Regions from separate parts of the Streptomyces sp. NPDC058157 genome, predicted to be linked through region 2. Evidence: riboswitches for the same ligand, from Rfam matches in the RefSeq annotation. Region 2 holds a riboswitch; each other region holds the start of a gene.
The links. Region 2 has a riboswitch for cobalamin ahead of ACFVXK_RS14195 (energy-coupling factor ABC transporter permease). Riboswitches for the same ligand answer to the same signal wherever they lie in the genome.
Positions count from the first base shown of each region.

Region 1: another riboswitch for cobalamin. It lies ahead of ACFVXK_RS26030 (CoA-acylating methylmalonate-semialdehyde dehydrogenase); the one in region 2 lies ahead of ACFVXK_RS14195 (energy-coupling factor ABC transporter permease).
Region 3: another riboswitch for cobalamin. It lies ahead of ACFVXK_RS09395 (ribonucleoside-diphosphate reductase subunit alpha); the one in region 2 lies ahead of ACFVXK_RS14195 (energy-coupling factor ABC transporter permease).
Region 4: another riboswitch for cobalamin. It lies ahead of ACFVXK_RS14625 (ABC transporter substrate-binding protein); the one in region 2 lies ahead of ACFVXK_RS14195 (energy-coupling factor ABC transporter permease).

Region 1 covers NZ_JBHVUQ010000120.1:15,602-20,056, reverse strand. The annotation lists gene ACFVXK_RS26035 (acyl-CoA dehydrogenase family protein) at 1-486, opposite strand, end outside; gene ACFVXK_RS26030 (CoA-acylating methylmalonate-semialdehyde dehydrogenase) at 483-1,982, opposite strand; cobalamin riboswitch at 2,174-2,359, opposite strand; partial or broken gene ACFVXK_RS26025 (3-hydroxybutyryl-CoA dehydrogenase) at 2,526-2,639, shown strand; gene ACFVXK_RS26020 (DUF6243 family protein) at 2,769-2,987, opposite strand; gene ACFVXK_RS26015 (ferredoxin) at 3,234-3,479, opposite strand; gene ACFVXK_RS26010 (cytochrome P450) at 3,476-4,455, opposite strand, start outside.
Region 2 covers NZ_JBHVUQ010000045.1:5,470-9,924, reverse strand. The annotation lists gene ACFVXK_RS14210 (ATP-binding cassette domain-containing protein) at 1-84, opposite strand, end outside; gene cbiQ (cobalt ECF transporter T component CbiQ) at 81-830, opposite strand; gene ACFVXK_RS14200 (energy-coupling factor ABC transporter substrate-binding protein) at 834-1,202, opposite strand; gene ACFVXK_RS14195 (energy-coupling factor ABC transporter permease) at 1,202-1,897, opposite strand; cobalamin riboswitch at 1,927-2,122, opposite strand; gene ACFVXK_RS14190 (flavodoxin family protein) at 2,246-2,956, shown strand; gene ACFVXK_RS14185 (hypothetical protein) at 2,966-3,481, opposite strand; gene ACFVXK_RS14180 (SsgA family sporulation/cell division regulator) at 3,582-3,989, opposite strand; gene ACFVXK_RS14175 (L-serine ammonia-lyase) at 4,168-4,455, opposite strand, start outside.
Region 3 covers NZ_JBHVUQ010000025.1:41,784-46,238, reverse strand. The annotation lists gene ACFVXK_RS09395 (ribonucleoside-diphosphate reductase subunit alpha) at 1-1,404, opposite strand, end outside; cobalamin riboswitch at 1,549-1,680, opposite strand; gene ACFVXK_RS09390 (GNAT family N-acetyltransferase) at 1,739-2,236, opposite strand; gene ACFVXK_RS09385 (YbdD/YjiX family protein) at 2,319-2,519, opposite strand; gene ACFVXK_RS09380 (carbon starvation CstA family protein) at 2,516-4,455, opposite strand, start outside.
Region 4 covers NZ_JBHVUQ010000047.1:4,535-8,989, forward strand. The annotation lists gene ACFVXK_RS14615 (GMC oxidoreductase) at 1-1,342, opposite strand, end outside; gene ACFVXK_RS14620 (DUF4352 domain-containing protein) at 1,458-1,970, opposite strand; cobalamin riboswitch at 2,108-2,247, shown strand; gene ACFVXK_RS14625 (ABC transporter substrate-binding protein) at 2,283-3,272, shown strand; gene ACFVXK_RS14630 (FecCD family ABC transporter permease) at 3,332-4,294, shown strand; gene ACFVXK_RS14635 (ABC transporter ATP-binding protein) at 4,291-4,455, shown strand, end outside.

The DNA of each region.
Region 1 (4,455 bases), on a different contig from region 2:
GGCGCCGGAGATGAACTGCTTGACGCCGGTCAGGACGTAGTGGTCGCCCTGCCGTTCGGCGCGGGTGCGCAGGGCGGCGGCGTCGGAGCCGGCGCCCGGTTCGGTGAGGCAGTAGCTGCCCAGGGTCGCGGCGGAGCAGAGGCCGGGCAGCCAGCGGGCGCGCTGGGCGGCGTCGCCGTAGCGGTCGATCATCCAGCCGACCATGTTGTGGATGGAGAGGTAGGCGGCGATGGAGGGGCAGCCGGTGGCGAGGCTCTCGAAGACGAGGACGCCGTCGGCGCGTGACAGTCCCGAACCGCCGTGCTCCTCGCGGACGTAGACCCCGCCGAGCCCGAGCGCGGCGGCCCGGCGGATGACGTCGACGGGGAAGTGCTTGTCCTGGTCCCAGGCCACGGCATGCGGGGCCAACTGCTCCTGGGCGAAGTCGAGGGTGACCTCGGCGAGGGCGAGCTGGTCCTCGGTGAGGGTGGTGGTCACGGCGCTCACCCCATCGTCGGGATGGTGAAGCTCGCGCCCTCCTTGACCCCGGAGGGCCAGCGCGAGGTGACGGTCTTGGTACGGGTGTAGAAGCGGATCGAGTCCGGCCCGTGCTGGTTGAGGTCGCCGAAGCCGGACTTCTTCCAGCCGCCGAACGTGTGGTACGCGACCGGCACCGGGATCGGGACGTTGACGCCGACCATGCCGGTGTTGACCCGGCGGGTGAACTCGCGGGCGGTGTCCCCGTCCCGGGTGAAGATCGCGACGCCGTTGCCGAAGGGGTGCTCGCTCGGCAGGCGCAGCGCCTCCTCGAAGTCGGCGGCGCGGACCACCGACAGGACGGGGCCGAAGATCTCCTCGCGGTGGATGCGCATCTGCGGGGAGACCCGGTCGAAGAGCGAGGCTCCCGCGAAATAGCCGTTCTCGTGCCCGTCCAGGGTGAACCCGCGCCCGTCGACGACGAGTTCGGCGCCCTCGTTGACGCCGATGTCGACATAGCGGCGCACCCGGTCGAGGGCGTCGCGGCTGACCAGGGGACCGAAGTCGGCGTCGGGGTCGTCCGAGCGCCCGATCTTCAGGGTCGCGATCCGGTCCTTGAGCGCCGCCACCAGCCGGTCGGCGGTCTCCTCGCCCACGGGGACGGCCACGGAGATCGCCATGCAGCGTTCGCCCGCCGAGCCGTAGCCGGCGCCGATCAGGGCGTCGACGGCCTGGTCGAGGTCGGCGTCCGGCATCACGATCATGTGGTTCTTGGCCCCGCCGAAGCACTGGGCGCGCTTGCCGTGCGCGGCGGCGGTGGCGTAGATGTGCGCGGCGATCGGCGTGGAGCCGACGAAGCCCAGGGCCTGGACGCGGGGGTCCTCGAGGAGGGTGTCGACGGCTTCCTTGCCGCCGTTGACCACGTTGAGGACGCCCGGCGGCAAGCCGGCTTCCAGGAACAGCTCCGCGAGGCGCAGCGGTACGGAGGGATCGCGCTCGGACGGCTTGAGGATGAACGCGTTCCCGCAGGCCAGAGCGGGTGCGGCTTGCCACAGCGGGATCATGGCGGGGAAGTTGAACGGGGTGATGCCGGCGACGACGCCGAGGGGGCTGCGCAGGGAGTGCACGTCGATGCCGGTGCCGGCGTTGTCGGTGAACTCCCCCTTGAGAAGGTGGGGGATGCCTGCGGCGAACTCGACTACCTCCAGGCCGCGTTGCAGGTCGCCGTGGGCGTCGGCGACGGTCTTGCCGTGCTCGGCGGACAGCAGCCGCGCGAGGCTGTCGCGCTCGCCTTCGACGAGCTGGAGGAAGCGCAGCAGCACGCGGGCCCGGCGCTGCGGGTTCCACTGCCCCCATTCCGCCTGCGCCTCTTCGGCGTTGGCGATCGCCGCCTCGGTGTCGGCTCGTCCCGCGAGCGGGACCCGGGCCTGGACGGTGCCGGTGTTGGGGTCGTACACGTCGGCGAAGAGGCCGGAGGTTCCGGTGGTGTGCTTCCCGCCGATGAAATGGGTGAGTTCACGGACCATGGGTGCCTGCTCTCGTCAGGTTGGATCCGGGGATGGCACGGCACGCCGACGGACCGCACCCGGGTGGGGGTGCGCCGCGGGGGAAAGCCGTGAGAACTACGAGCGCGCGAAATCGGTGTGTGCGCGCTCCGCCGGATCACCAGGGTCGTGGGTACAAACCGGTGCCATGCGTGTCTGCTCCATCCTCGTGGACAACACGGAACATCCGCGGCCGGTATCCTGACTCCCGGATCCCCGCGCGCCGCCCGCCTTCCCGACAGACCTCGTCAGTGGCGTGTGGATGGCAGCACACTCCCCGGTCACAGTGGCGGGACCGTGCCGGTTTCTCACCGGCTTCCCTGCACCGCGGACCTTGTGCCACGAACATATAGTTGGACGTCCTAGTAAGTCCAGAGCCGACGCTCGGGCGGGCCTGGAGCCGACGTGTGCGCAGATCGCTCAGTCCTGGTCGGTCCGAAGGCGCTGCCGTTCTCGTCCACCGCAAGGGCGCGGCCCAGCGGCGGGACCGCCCGCTGGGGGCAGCTCAGGCGGAAGGTCTTGCCGCCGCTGGTGGAGGTTGTCTCGTCGCGCCACACCAGCCGCGAGACGGTGGAGGCGTCCGCCTGCGACACCCTGGGCAAGACGGTCATCCGCTCCCAGGACCGGGCGGGATTCGTCTGCGGAGGGTGCAGGCGGGCCTGCTGGGCCGCAAGATCGGCCGGGGGTTCCACCCCTACGACCGGGACTGCCGAGGGACCCGGTGGAGCGGCCGGGTGCCTGGCCGGGATGCCGTGCGGCGGTGGTGCGTCAGCTCTGGGCGGGGGCCTCGCCCGCCTGGTCGGTGGCGGCGTCGGCGGCGGCCGCCTTCTCACGCATCTTCCGCACCAGCTCCGCCTTGCGGTCGGCGGCGCCCTGGCGGTCCAGGTTGCGGTGCGGACCGTTGTTCTGCCGTTCGGCGCGGGACTGCCTCTTGCGCTGGCCGCCGCCCTGGCCCACGGGGTTGTTGATGTTCTTGCTGTCGGTCACGGGTTCTCCCGGTGGTGATGTGCAGTGATCTGTGGATTCATCGGTGGGGGGACGGGCGCGGCGACGTGGAAGGGCGTCAGCAGGGGCCCGTCAGGCCCTCACTCGAAAATCGGTGTCTGGAAGAACATGACAACGACGTTACCCGGTTTCGCGGGCCCCGCGGCCACCGGACCGGGTTCCCGCGGCAGGGCTCCCGCCGGCACGGCGTAGCCGTCGCGCCGGGAACGGCGGCCCGGTCCGGCGCCCTCAGCCCGACTGCGGCCGGGCCGCGGCGCCGTCCCCGGACTCCGGTCCGGTGACGGTGATGGCCCCCGACGGACACACCCCGGCGGCCATCCGCGCGGCCGCGAGCAGGGCGGCGTCCGGTGCGGTCCGCAGCAGGACCACCAGGCCGTCGTCGGGATCCTGGTCGAACACGCCGGGGGCGGTCATGGCGCACATCCCGGCGCCGATGCAGCGTGCGCGGTCGACGTCCAGGCGGGCCGGGTTCACCGCGGGTCCCAGGTGACCGGCAGGCTCTTGACGCCGTAGATGTCGGCGGTCTCCGGGCGCAGCCGGACCTCGTCGGCCGGTACGGCCAGGCGCAGCGTCGGGAAGCGGTCCAGCAGCGCGCGGAACGCCACCCGCATCTCGACGCGGGCCAGTTGCTGGCCCAGGCACTGGTGGATGCCGTGGCTGAAGGCCAGGTGGCCGTCGTACGGGCGCCGGATGTCGAGCGCGTCCGGGTCGGTGAAGCGGGCGGGGTCGCGGTTGGCGGTGTTGAACGACAGCACGACCGTCGTGCCGGCCTCGATGGTGTGGCCGCCCACCTCGACGTCCTCCAGCGCCGTGCGGTGGAAGGTCTTGGCGACGCTCAGGTAGCGCAGCAGCTCCTCCACCGCCCCGTCGGTGAGCGAGGGGTCGGCGCGCAGGGCGGCCAGCTGCTCCGGGTTGCTCAGCAGGGCGAACGTGCCGAGGGAGAGCATGTTCGCGGTGGTGTCGAAGCCGGCCGCCAGCAGGATGAGGCTGATCCCCTTGAGCTCCTCGTCCGTCAGATCGCTGTCGGTGAGCTCGCTCAGCACGTCGTCGGTGGGGTGGGCCCGCTTCGCCGCCACCAGGCGCGCGAGGTACTCCTGGGTGGCGGTGTAGGCGGCGATCAGCTCCTCGTCGCCGACCTCCCCGCCCATGAACGCGTCGATCTGCTCCTGGAAGGAGGCGCGGTCCTCGTAGGGCACGCCGAGGATCTCGCAGATCACGATGGTGGGGATGGGCTTGGCGAACGCGGTCACCAGGTCGGCCGAGGGACCCGCCGCCTCCATGGCGTCCAGGCACTCGGCGGTGATCTGCCCGATGCGCTCGGTCAGCATCCGCATCCGCCGCACGGTGAACTTCCCCACCAGGGGCTTGCGGTAGCGGCCGTGCTGCGGCTCGTCCATCAGGAGGAACTCGCCGGGCGGGGCCGCGGGGAGCTCGAAGTCGACGATGTTCA
Region 2 (4,455 bases):
GATCGCGAAGTCCACGCCCGACAGCACGGCCGGCCCGTCCTCGTACGCGTACCCCGCGCCGACCAGCTCCACCAACGGGGTCACAGCCCCAGCTCCTTCAGTACGAGGGTCCCCGCGACCAGGGCGGTCAGGAGGGCGGCGGCGGCCGCCAGGAACCGCCGGGACAGCCGCGCCGGCGGGACCAGCACCCGCAGCGCGCCGTCGTAGCCGCGCCCCGCGAGCCCCTCCTGGAGCCGGGCGGCGCGGTCGAAGGCCCGGACGAACGAGGTCGCCGCGAGCCCGGCCACCGAACGCCAGGCGGCGGCCCGCCCGGCCTGCCCGAGCCGGGCCGCCTGGGCCCGGCGGACCTGCGCGAGGGAGTCCAGCAGCAGGAAGCCGATCCGGTACATGACCAGGGCCACGTCCACCACCGGCGCCGGCACCCCGGCCCGGACCAGCCGGGGCAGCACGTCGGAGACGGGCGTGGTGAAGGCGAACAGCAGCACCCCCAGCGAGGCGGCCGAGGTGCGCAGCAGCAGGTCCAGCGCGTGTCGGGGCCCGTCCGGGGCCGGCGCGAGGAACCCGTCCGGGCCGCCCACCGACACCAGCAGCGGCAGCGCGCCCGTGACGCAGAACCCGAGCGGGACCCGGAAGGCCCGCCACAGCTGCCGCCCGGACACCCCGGCGGGCCCCAGCAGCACCGCCAGGGTCGCGGCGGCCACCAGCGGCCCGCCGGGCCACGGGGGCAGGGACACGGCGGTGACGGTCAGCCCGAACCCGAGCAGGGCCTTCTCCAGCGGATGGCGGCCCCGCCAGCGGCTGGAGTGCGCCGCGACGTCGATGGGCAGCACCGGCTACGGCTCCCGCGCGGGCTCGGCGGGGGCCTGCGGTGCCCCGGCTCCGGCCGCCGCTTCGGCGAGGGCCTGCGCGGCGCCCTGCCGGCGGCCCCGGCGGACCCCGAAGTAGTACGCGAGCACGCCCGCGCCCAGCGCCGCCTGGAGGGCGAACAGCGCGGACTCGATCTCGCCCGACGGGGGCTCGTACAGCGGGGAGAACCAGGGCTCGTAGTCCGGCTTCAGCTCGGTGATGGCCGACTCCGCCTGGGCGTCGGCGCCCGCGAAGGGCTCCTCCTTGCCCTCGCCGAGCCCCAGCGCGAGCGGGAGTACGGCCAGGGCCGCCACCAGGAGCAGCAGCAGGGTGTTGATCTTGCCGTTCCTGCTCATCAGGCCGCCGCCCCCTCGGTCCGCTTCGCCCCGGTCAGCTTGGCGACGCCGAGCCGGACCAGGTCGGACTTGCTGGACTGCATCAGCAGCCGCATCACGAGCACGGTCAGCAGCCCCTCGCTGACGGCGAGCGGGATCTGGGTGAGGGCGAAGATGCCGGCGAACTTCTCCAGGGAGCCCAGGAAGCCGCTGGCCGGGTCCGGGAAGGCGAGGGCCAGCTGGACCGAGGTCACGCAGTAGGTGACCAGGTCGGCGAAGAAGGCGCCGAAGAAGACGGTGACCATCAGCGGAGCGCCGGACCTGCGCAGCAGCCGGTAGACCGCGTACCCGGCCCACGGGCCGGCGATGGCCATGGAGAAGACGTTGGCGCCCAGGGTGGTGAGGCCGCCGTGCGCCAGCAGCAGGGCCTGGAACAGCAGGGTGATCGTGCCGAGCACCGCCATGATGGGCGGCCGGAAGAGGATGGCGCCGAGCCCGGTCCCGGTGGGGTGAGAGCAACTGCCCGTCACCGAGGGGATCTTCAGGGCGGACAGGACGAACGTGAACGCACCGGACGCGCCGAGGAGCAGTGTGCTCTCGGGGTGGGACTTCACCTCGCGGGTCAGGGCGCGGACCCCGTGGACGACGAACGGGGCGGACGCGGCGCCCCAGGCGGCCGCGTGCAGCGGGGGCAGGAACCCCTCGGCTATGTGCATGAGTTGGGAGACCTCTCCAGCACCTCGTGGATGGACGTGAGCGCCCCGGCCGGTCTCCTGGCTGACGGGTACTGCCGCCCTGGCTCCGCCTTCCCGGGTCCGTGCGGTCTCCCGCGCGGTCCCAGTGGCTCCCGCGAGGGGTGGAGCTGGACTTCCCGATCACAGTGGCGAGGGCCGCACCGGTTTTCCACCGGTTTCCCGAACACCAAGGCCAGCTGACCCTAGTCGCCCGCACGGACCGGTATCAACCCGGACCGATCCGGCCGATCGGATGGCTGGATTCCGTTTCGCCCCCCGGACGGGCCCCGAGCGCTGGCGGGGCCGGCGGCCGGCCCGCAGGGTGGGGGCGTGGCCACCTACGACTACTCCGACCTGTCCGCCGTCTACGTCAACTGCACCCTCAAGCGCTCGCCGGAGACCAGCAACACCGAGGGGCTGATCTCGCGGAGCCGCGCCGTCATGGAAGCGGCCGGCGCCCGGACCTCGCTGATCCGCGCCGTCGACCACGACATCGCCACCGGCGTCTGGCCGGACATGACCGACCACGGCTGGGAGAGCGACCAGTGGCCGGTGCTCTACAGCCAGATCATGGACGCCGACATCCTGGTCCTCTGCGGCCCCATCTGGCTCGGCGACAACAGCTCGGTGATGAAGCGGGTCATCGAGCGGCTCTACTCCTGCTCCTCGCTGCTGAACGAGCACGGCCAGTACGCCTACTACGGGCGGGTCGGCGGCGCGCTGATCACCGGCAACGAGGACGGCGTCAAACACTGCGCCATGAACGTCCTCTACAGCCTCCAGCACCTGGGCTACGCCATCCCGCCCCAGGCGGACGCCGGCTGGATCGGCGAGGCCGGGCCCGGCCCCTCGTACCTGGACCCGGGCTCCGGCGGTCCCGAGAACGACTTCACCAACCGCAACACGGCGTTCATGTCCTGGAACCTGATGCACCTCGCGGCGCTCCTCAAGCGCGCCGGGGGCGTCCCCGCCCACGGCAACCAGCGCTCCGAGTGGGACGCCGGCTGCCGTTTCGACTTCCCGAACCCGGAACACCGCTAGGGCGGGTCCTCAGCAGGTGTTCGGGTGGGCGACGTCCACCACGAGCCGCTCGGGCGCGTGCAGGACGGAGGTGGTGTAGGCGGGCTGGGTGTCGAAGGCGGCGCCGAAGGTCACGTACCCCTCGTAGTCGCCGGTCAGGGCGATGCCCTTGAGCTTGCTGAGGTTGATCTGCTGGAGCTTGGGGCCCTGGTAGACGTTGTTGCCCGCGTCGTCGTGGCCGGCGGCCGGGTGCAGGCGGATCTCCAGGAAGTACTTGCCCGGCAGCGGGACCGGCTTGCCGGACCCGTCGTAGACCAGCTGGGAGACGGGAGTGACGGTGAACGGGGGCACGGAGCCCTGGAGGTCGATCACGATCCGGTCGTACGTGCAGTGACCGCCCCAGCGGGCGTTGACGACGAGCGGGGTCGTGGAGCGGACGGCGGCCGGGGCGGCCGCCGAGGCCGGTGCGGCGAGCGCGAGCCCTGCGGTCAGCAGGGCACCCGTGGCCAGGGCCACGATCCGGCGGCGGTGCGGGAGGTGACGCATGGCGTCCCCCGATCCTCTGAGACGGGGAATGACTGTCATCCGGTATGACATTCCCGGGGGCCCCGTGGTTGCACGGGGCGGCCCGCGCGCTCCGGAAGGCTCAGAAGGTCAGCAGGGCGCTCAGCTCGGCGTCCAGGTCGTAGTGGCGGTGCTCCTGCCCGCGCGGGACCAGCTCGGTCATCCGCCGGCACAGCCCGCGCAGGTCCTTGGCCCGCGCGGAGACCACGCAGCCCCGCTCGCCGTTGCTCAGGGCCAGCAGCACGCGGGGCTCGGTGCCGCTCCAGCGCGGCCACACCTGTATGTCGCCCTCCCCGGTGGCGCAGGTCTGCCCGTCGATCAGCAGCTCCCGCGAGAACACCCAGCGGGCGATCCGGACCCCGGCGCCCCGGAACTCCACGGCGACCTCGTAGGGCCGGTCCGTGCGGTAGACGAAGACGCCCTCCAGGGGGACCGGCAGCGGTGCGGCCTCCAGCCGCAGCGGCAGGACACGGTGTTCGGTGATGGCCATGGCGGCTGCCTCTCTTCGCGGGGTAACAGCGCCCCCCGAAGCACGCTAGTGCACGGACCGCCCGCTGCCCGGGGGCCGAAGGTCCCGACCCGGGCGGGCCGTGGGACCCCTCTTCGCCCACGCGCGGAGGGGCCCGGCGCACCCGCGCCGGGCCCCTCGTCACGCTGCGCCGATCAGGTCAGCACTCGATGACGTTGACCGCGAGACCGCCGCGCGCGGTCTCCTTGTACTTGACCTTCATGTCGGCGCCGGTCTCCTTCATGGTCTTGATGACCTTGTCCAGGGAGACCTTGTGGCTGCCGTCGCCGCGCATCGCCATCCGCGCCGCCGTGACGGCCTTGACGGCCGCCATGCCGTTGCGCTCGATGCACGGGATCTGCACCAGACCGCCGACCGGGTCGCAGGTCAGGCCCAGGTTGTGCTCCATGCCGATCTCGGCCGCGTTCTCCACCTGCTCCGGGGAGCC
Region 3 (4,455 bases), on a different contig from region 2:
CCCGTCGGCGACGAACGCGCCGAGGTTGACGGAGCCGAGGTTGCAGACGGCCGTCTCGCCGTCGTTGGTGACCTCGATGATCTCGGTGCAGAGGTTGGAGGAGTGGACCACCGTGCCCGGGAGCGCGGTCTGGTTCGCCGTCCGGTTGGAGGCGTCCTTGAACGTCATCCAGCCCTGGCCGGTCTGCGCGAGGGTGCGCATCATGCGGCCGTACAGGTCGCGGGCCGGCATGGTCTTCTTGGCGAGCCCGGAGGCCTCGGCCTTGACGTAGGCGGCGTCGAACTCCTCGCCGTACAGGTCGACCAGCTCGGGGACGTCGGCGGGGGAGAACAGCGACCACTCGGCGTCGGCGTTCACGCGGCGCATGAACTCGTCCGGGATCCAGTGGGCGAGGTTCAGGTTGTGCGTGCGGCGCTGGTCCTCGCCGGTGTTGTCGCGGAGCTCCAGGAACTCCTCGATGTCCGCGTGCCAGGTCTCCAGGTAGACGGCGGCGGCGCCCTTGCGGCGGCCGCCCTGGTTCACGGCGGCGACGGAGGCGTCGAGGGTCTTCAGGAACGGGACGATGCCGTTGGAGTGGCCGTTGGTGCCGCGGATCAGGGAGCCGCGGGCGCGGATGCGGGAGTACGAGAGGCCGATGCCGCCGGCGTGCTTGGAGAGGCGGGCGACCTGGTGGTAGCGGTCGTAGATGGAGTCCAGCTCGTCCAGGGGGGAGTCGAGGAGGTAGCAGGAGGACATCTGCGGGTGCCGGGTGCCCGAGTTGAACAGGGTCGGGGAGGACGGCAGGTAGTCGAGGCGGCTCATCAGGCTGTAGAGCGAGGCCACTTCCTCGACGGCGCGGACGCTTTCGTCCTCGGCGAGGCCGCAGGCCACGCGCAGCATGAAGTACTGCGGGGTCTCGATGACCTGGCGGGTGATCGGGTGGCGCAGCAGGTAGCGGCTGTGCAGGGTGCGCAGGCCGAAGAAGCCGAAGCGGTCGTCCGCGCCCTCGGCGAGCGCGTGCTCGACCAGGGCGTTCAGGCGGGCGGCGTGGGCGGCGACGAACTCGGCGGTGCGGTCGGCGATCAGGCCCTCGCGGTGGCCGACGGCGACGGACTCGGCGAAGGAGGTGGCGCCCTGGCCGGCGGCCTCGTCGGCGACGGCGAGCGTCAGCAGGCGGGCGGCGAGCCGGGAGTAGGCCGGGTCCTCGGAGATCAGGCCGGCGGCGGCTTCGGTGGCGAGCCCGCGCAGTTCGGCCTCGTCGGCGGCGGCGCTGCGGCCGCGCAGGGCGGCGGCGGCGATCCGGCCGGGGTCGGTGTCGGGGAGGTCGGCCGTGAGCTCGGTGAGGGTCCGCAGCAGGGCGGCCCCGGGACCTTCTGCTTCGGGGTGGTCGGACTCGGCGCGCGGTGCGGCGGGCGCGATGGTCACGGGGGAGCTCTCCCTCACTCGGCCCGGTCATCGGCGGAGCGGGGCGCGAGCGGGCGCGCGCGGGCAGGGGCCCGTGAGGGCGGCACCGCGCGGCGTCCACCGGCCCAACCGCGAGGCCCGGACGAATCGACACCCCGGTTCGGTCGATCCGGGGGCACTGCCGGCAGGTCTTCGGACTCGCGGATACGCCGCTGGGCGTACGTCTCACCGTTGCGGGACAGTTCCGGATTCCCACCGGATTCCCCTGCGGCGGCAGCAGGCATGAGCATACATGTGGGGGCGACCTGATGCGGTAGCCCCCACATGTTGTGTCGGGTGCATGCGGAGCGTGTCCTCACAGCTCCATTCGGTACGTGAGCAGGGTCAGTGCGGGGATGGGCGACCAGTCCAGTTCCGGCGTACGGGCGAACCCGAGCCGCTCGTAGATCCGCTGGGCCCCGCGCATGGCCGGCTGGGTGGACAGCACCAGTGCCGTGACCCCGTCCAGGGCCCGGGCCCGTTCGGCGCACGCCCGTACGAGGGCCTCCCCGACGCCCTGCCCGCGCGCCTCGGCGGCGACGGCGAGCATCCGGAACTCGGCGTCGTGCGGCCCGGCGATGTCGGCGAGCCGGCTTCCGGGCGCGGCGAAGGTGACCCCGCCGAGGAGCACCCCGTCCCGCACGGCGACGAGCACCTCCCCGTCGGAGGCCCGCCCGGCGACGTCGCGCAGCACGTTCAGGTAGGTGTCGTCGTCGTTGAGGTCGAGCAGCCCGTCCCCGGTGTAGGCCCGCCCGGTGATCTCCCCGAGCCGCGCGTACTCGTCTTCCCGTGCCGTCCTGATCTCGAAGTCCATGCCACCGAGTGTGCGCCACGGGCCCGGTACGCCGAAGGGCCCCGCCGTCTCCGGTCGGAGACGGCGGGGCCCTGCTCCGTGCTCAGCAGCAGCGGAAGCCCTTGCGGGGGTCGGCCTCGCGGGCGTCCGTGCGGGCGTGTTCGAAGGCGCGGCGGGTCATGACCTCGGCCTCGGGGTCGTGGGAGCGGGCGTGGGCGACGTAGCGGTCGTACGCGGCCTCGCCGGAGAACTCCCGCACGAAGTAACGGGCCTTCGCCAGCGCCGACCGGACCGCGCCGCTCATGCGACCGGGTCCTTCACGCGGCCGCCGCCGTTGTCGAGGCCGGCCGCCGCGAGCTGGGCCTTCTCCTCGGCCGTGGCGATCAGCCCCGCCGGGGCGATGATCTTCGACTCGCTCCACGGGACCTCGCTCAGGCGGACCGACCCGGGGTCGGAGACGGCCTTGAAGCAGGTGCGGGCCGCGTCCAGCAGGACGATGACGATCAGCACGGCGAAGAGGGCGGAGAGGACCCCGTCGACCGTGGCGTTGGTGACCACGGTGTGCATCTCGTCCATGTTCTTGGCGGGCGGCAGCACCTTCCCGGCGTCGATGCCGGTCTGGTACTTGTCGCGCTGCGCGAAGAAGCCGATCTTCACGTCGTCGGAGAAGACCTTCTGGTAGCTCGCGGTGAGGGTGACGGCCACGTCCCAGGCCAGCGGGACGCCGGTGACCCAGGCCCACTTGAGGCGGCCGGACTTGACCAGCAGGGTGGTGCACACCGCCAGGGCGACGGCGGCGAGCAGCTGGTTCGCGATGCCGAACAGCGGGAACAGCTGGTTGATGCCGCCCAGCGGGTCCTTGACGCCGACCCACAGGAAGTAGCCCCAGCCGCCGACGACGACCGCGCTGGCCAGCCAGACGCCCGGCTTCCAGCTGACGTCCTTGAAGGACTTGTGCACGTTGCCCAGGGTGTCCTGGAGCATGAACCGGCCGACGCGGGTGCCCGCGTCCACCGTCGTCAGGATGAACAGGGCCTCGAACATGATGGCGAAGTGGTACCAGAACGCCTTCATCCCGGCCCCGCCGAACACGGAGGAGAAGATCTCCGACATCCCGAGCGCGAACGTCGGCGCTCCGCCCGTGCGGGACAGCAGGGTGGTCTCCTCCACGTCCTTGGCGGCCTGCGCGAGGGCGTCGGGGGAGATGGCGAAGCCGAGGTGGCCGACGGCCGCCGACGCGCTCTGGACGGTGGTGCCGATGACCCCGGCGGGGGAGTTGACGCCGAAGAACAGGCCGGGCTCGATGATGCAGGCGGCGATCACGGCCATGACGGCGACGAAGGACTCGGTGAGCATCGCGCCGTAGCCGATGACCCGGACCTGGGTCTCCTTCTGGATCATCTTCGGGGTGGTGCCCGAGGCGACCAGCGAGTGGAAGCCGGACAGGGCCCCGCAGGCGATGGTGATGAAGACGAAGGGGAACATCGACCCGGCGAAGACCGGGCCGTCGCCGCGCGTGGCGAAGTCGGTGACCGAGGGCATCTTCAGCGTCGGCATGGCGATGACCACGCCGATCGCCATCAGGGCGATGGTGCCGACCTTCATGAAGGTCGACAGGTAGTCGCGCGGGGCGAGCAGCAGCCACACCGGCAGGACGGAGGCGATGAAGCCGTACCCGATCATCCAGATGACCAGGGTCTCCTTGTCCAGGGTGAAGAAGTCGGCCCAGGAGGACTCCGCGACCCAGCCGCCCGCCACGATGGCGAGGAGCAGCAGTGCGACGCCGATGACGGAGACCTCGGTGACCCGGCCCGGCCGCAGGTAGCGCAGGTAGACGCCCATGAAGAGGGCGATCGGGATGGTCATGCCGATGGAGAAGACGCCCCAGGGGGAGTGCCCCAGGGCGTTGACGATGACCAGGCCGAGCACCGCCAGCAGGATGATCATGATGGTGAACACGGCGAGCAGGGCGGCGGCCCCGCCGACGGGGCCGATCTCGTCCCGGGCCATCTGGCCGAGCGAGCGGCCGTCGCGCCGGGTGGAGAAGAACAGCGTCACCATGTCCTGGACGGCGCCGGCGAAGATCACGCCCGCGACGATCCAGATCGTGCCCGGCAGGTAGCCCATCTGGGCGGCGAGCACCGGGCCGACGAGCGGACCGGCGCCGGCGACGGCGGCGAAGTGGTGGCCGAAGAGCACGCGCCGGTCGGTGGGGTGGAAGTCGACACCGTTGTCGAGGC
Region 4 (4,455 bases), on a different contig from region 2:
GCCAGTTCAGCTCGACCTTGCCCGTCGCCGCGTTCCAGGAGAACTGGGCGCGGTTGGGGTTCTTGGTGATGGAGAGGTAGAAGGAGGCGTACGTCTCGATGCCGGTCGGCAGCGGGGCGACCTCGGCGAAGGCGCCGCCCGCGTCCCAGTTGTCGATGCCCCCGCAGGGGATGGACGCCTGGACCTTGCCGGTGGGGTCCCACATGTGGTTCGCCCGGCCGCACATGACGTTCCCGTTGTCCCCCCAGCCCTTGCCGATCTCGTCGTTGAGCAGCGGCAGGGCTCCGGTGGCCTTCAGCCGGACCAGGAGCTTGCTGGTGCCGACGCTGCCGGCGGCGAAGAACACCCGGTCGGCGGTGACGGTCTTGACGGAGACGACGTCGCCGGTGGTGTTCAGCTCCTCCATGGCGACCGTGTAGCCGCCACCGTCCGAGGGGGAGACGGTGGTGACCCGGTGCAGGGGGGAGACGGCCACCTTGCCGGTGGCCCGGGCGGCGGCGAGGTAGGTCTTCTGGAGGGACTTCTTGCCGGCGTTGTTGCCGTAGAGGATCTCCCCGTCCACGGCGGACTTGGGGACGGTGCCGGCCACCTCCTGCTTCATGTAGTCCCAGTCGTAGACGTCCGGCACGAACACGAAGGGGAAGCCGGAGCGCTGGGCGTGCTTGCGGCCGACGCGGGCGAACTGGTAGCAGTCCACCGTCTCGAACCAGTCGGGGTCGATGAGGCCCACGCCGAGCCCGGCGTTGGCCCGGGGGTAGTAGGTGGAGTACATCTCCTCGGCGTCCACCGTGGGGAGGATGGCGGCGAAGTTCTGCCGCTTGGGGGTCACCGCCATGCCGCCGTTGACGAGCGAGCCGCCGCCGACGCCGCGGCCCTGGTAGACGATGATCCCGCCCATCTCCTCGGCGTCGAGGATGCCCGTGTACTTCGGGACGTCCTTGTCGATGGGGAAGCCGAGGAAGTTGCTCAGCGGCGCCTTCGTGCGGGTGCGCAGCCAGAAGGAGCGGTAGTCGGGCTTGGTGGTGTTGGCGAAGATCTTGCCGTCGGTGCCCGGGGTGTCCCAGGCCATGCCCATCTCGATCATGTGCACGTCGACACCGGCCTGGGCGAGCCGCAGCGCGGCGACGGAGCCGCCGTAGCCGGTACCGATGACGAGGGCCGGGACCCGGTCCCCGGACGCGATGGGCGGGTTGGATACGGCGGATCCGGTGGCGGGATTGGCGCGGGCCGGGATGGCGTTGACGCTGAGGGCCATGGCCCCCAGAAGAGAACCGGTTCCAGCGATGAATCCACGTCGGGAGACACCCTTGGACACCTTGTTGTGCAGGCCTTTGTCGCTCATGTGGCGTTCCTCACTCTCGGCGGAGTGGGAACAAGTTCTACTGGCGGGTGCCTGCTAAGTCACTAGATACGTCGAGGTAATTTCCGGCCGGTTCCGGCGGGGGATCACGACAGGCTCACGACAGGCTCCAGTGGGCGACGTCGTCGCCGAGCCCGGCGTCCAGGGCGAACTGCACCGCCGCCGGGCGGGCTTCGGCCGGCAGCCGGAAGACGACGTAGCCCGTCGCCGACCCGCCCGGGGCGAGGGTGACGGCGGCGGGGAGCGCGGGGCCCGCGTCCGTGGCGGTGCTCAGGCCGGTGAAGCGCCGCCCGGTGGAGTCCAGGAGGTGCGCGGCCGGGGCGGGGGAGTCCGCGTAGGGGGCCGTTCCCGTGTTCTCCAGGCGCAGCTCCACGGCGACCAGCCGGTCGGCCCCGGCCCGCGCCGGCTCCGGGCCCGCGGGGTCGACGACCCGGGTGAGGGTCACGTCGAGCCGCTCGCCGGGCCGGTCGCCGTCGAGGGAGACGGTCTCGCCGGAGCCGCCGGTGCCCGCGCCGAGCAGCAGCACCGCGAGGGCGGGGGCCAGGAGGAGATGGGCGGTCCTGACCCCGTGCCCGGGACCTTCGTGGCCCGTGTGGCTGCCGTGGCGCATCACCGACCTCCTCCGCACCTCCCCTCGCCCTCCGTACCTCCCCTCGCCGCCCACGATCCTCCGTACCGCCCGCTCCCGCCACCGGCGCCCGGAGCGGTTCGGGGCGCCTTGGTCCCCCCTTCGGGGCAAACGCGGCATCTGGCAGACTTGGCCGGGTTGTCCCGGGCGGTGCAGGACAGGAAACCGGTGTGAATCCGGTGCGGTCCCGCCACTGTGACCGGCGACCCCCTCCGCGGGGTCCCGGGAGTCAGACACTGACGCACCGCCTCTTCACTTCGACCGGGGACGAGGATCCCCCGGAGAGGCCTCACCATGCCGCGTTTCCGCGCCGCCCCGCGCCCGCTCACCGCGCTCGCGCTCCTGCTGTCCCTGACCGCCTGCGGCGGTCCGCCCGGGGAGGAAGGGCCCGCCCCCGGCGCCCGGTCCGCGCCCGGGTTCCCGTACACCGTCACCAACTGCGGTGTGACCAGCACCTATCAGGCCCCGCCCGAGCGGGCCGTCACCATGAACCAGCACGCCACCGAGATCATGCTGGCCCTCGGCCTCCAGGACCGGATGGCCGGCACCGCCTACCTCGACGACGCCGTCCTCCCCGCCTACCGGAGCGCCTACGCGGGCGTCAAGGTGCTGGCGAAGGAGTACCCGTCGAAGGAGGTCCTCCTCGCGGCCGACCCCGACTTCGTCTACGGCGGCTATTCCAGCGCCTTCGACAAGGGGCAGGGCCGCGACCGCGAGGGGCTGGCCAGGTCCGGGATCGACTCGCGGCTCAGCGTGGAGTACTGCACCCCGGGCCGCGTCGGGCTCACCCAGCTGAAGACCGAGATCACCGAGGTCGCCCGGACCTTCGGCGTGCCCGAGCGCGGCACGGCCCTCATCGAGGACGAGCAGCGCCGGATCGACGCCGTCACCGCCCGGGTCGGGAACCGGCCCCGCCCGTCCGTCTTCGTCTACGACTCGGGAGAGTCCTCCGCCTTCACCTCCGGGGGCAACGGCATCGGCAACGAGATCGTCTCCCTGGCCGGGGGGACGAACGTCTTCGCCGACCTCCAGGACACCTTCGGCGACGTGCCGTGGGAGAAGGTCATCGAGCGGCGGCCCGAGGTCGTCCTCATCTACGACTACGGCGGCACCCCCGTGGAGGCCAAGAAGCAGCGCCTGTTGAACGATCCGGCGCTGGCGGAGGTTCCCGCCGTGAAGAACCGCCGGTTCGTCGTGCTGCCGCTGTCCTCGGCCGTCCTCGGCGTGCGCGTCGCCGACGCGGTCGAGTCCCTCGGCCGCCAGCTGCACCCCGACGCCCCGTGACCGGACGCCGCCGCACCCCGGCCGTCCTGGTGCTCCTCGCGCTCTTGCTGGCCGCCTCGATGGTGGCGGGGCTGGCCCTGGGCCCCGTCCGCATCGCCCCCGGCCGGGTGCTCGACGTCCTGCTGGCCGGGCCCCGGGCCCGGGGCGGCGCCTTCGCCTCCATCGTGTGGGACGTGCGGATGCCGCGCGTGCTGCTCGGGGCCGTGGTCGGCGCCGGGCTCGCGGTCTGCGGCGCCGTGCTCCAGGCCCTCGTCCGCAACGCGCTCGCCGACCCCTTCCTGCTGGGCGCCTCCTCGGGCGCGTCGGCGGGGGCGGTGGTCGTCATCGTGCTCGGGGTGGGGGCGGGTACCGCCCTCGGGCTCCCGCTGGCCGCCTTCGCCGGCTCCCTCGCCGCGCTCGTCGCCGTCTACACCCTGGCCCGGCGCGGCGGCACGATGACCACCGGGCGGCTGATCCTGGCCGGGGTGGCCGTGCAGTACGTCCTGTCCGCGCTGACCAGCCTGGTCCTCGTGCTGTCCGCGCACCCCGACCAGCTCCGGTCCGTGCTCTTCTGGACGCTGGGCGGCCTGGGCGGGGCCCGCTGGGACGAACTCGCCCTGCCGGCGGCCGTGCTGCTCGCCGGCACCGCCCTGCTCGTCGCCCTCGCGCGCCCCCTGGACCTGCTGCTCGCCGGGGAGGAGGGGGCCCGCACCCTCGGCCTGGACACCGGCCGCTTCCGGGCGGCCGCGTTCGTCCTCACCTCCCTGGTCATCGGGGTGCTGGTGGCCTACAGCGGGGCGATCGGCTTCGTCGGGCTGATGGTTCCGCACGCCGCCCGCATGGTGGTGGGCGCCGGGCACCGGGCGCTGCTGCCCGTCTGCGCGCTCGCCGGGGCGGTCTTCCTGAGTCTGGCCGACCTGCTGGCGCGCACGGCGGCGGCGCCCGAGGAGATACCCGTCGGCGTGGTCACCGCGCTGGCGGGCGGGCCGTTCTTCCTGTGGATGCTGCGCAGGTCCACCCGGGCCGAGGGGGTGGCCGGATGACGGGGCGTCCGGTGGAACTCTCGGTCGAGGGGCTGCGTTACGAGGTCGACGGGCGGAGGCTGCTGGACGGGATCGGCCTCACCGCCCGGCCCGGCGAGACGGTCGGGGTCGTCGGGCCGAACGGCAGCGGCAAGACGACGCTGCTGCGCTGCGTCTACGGC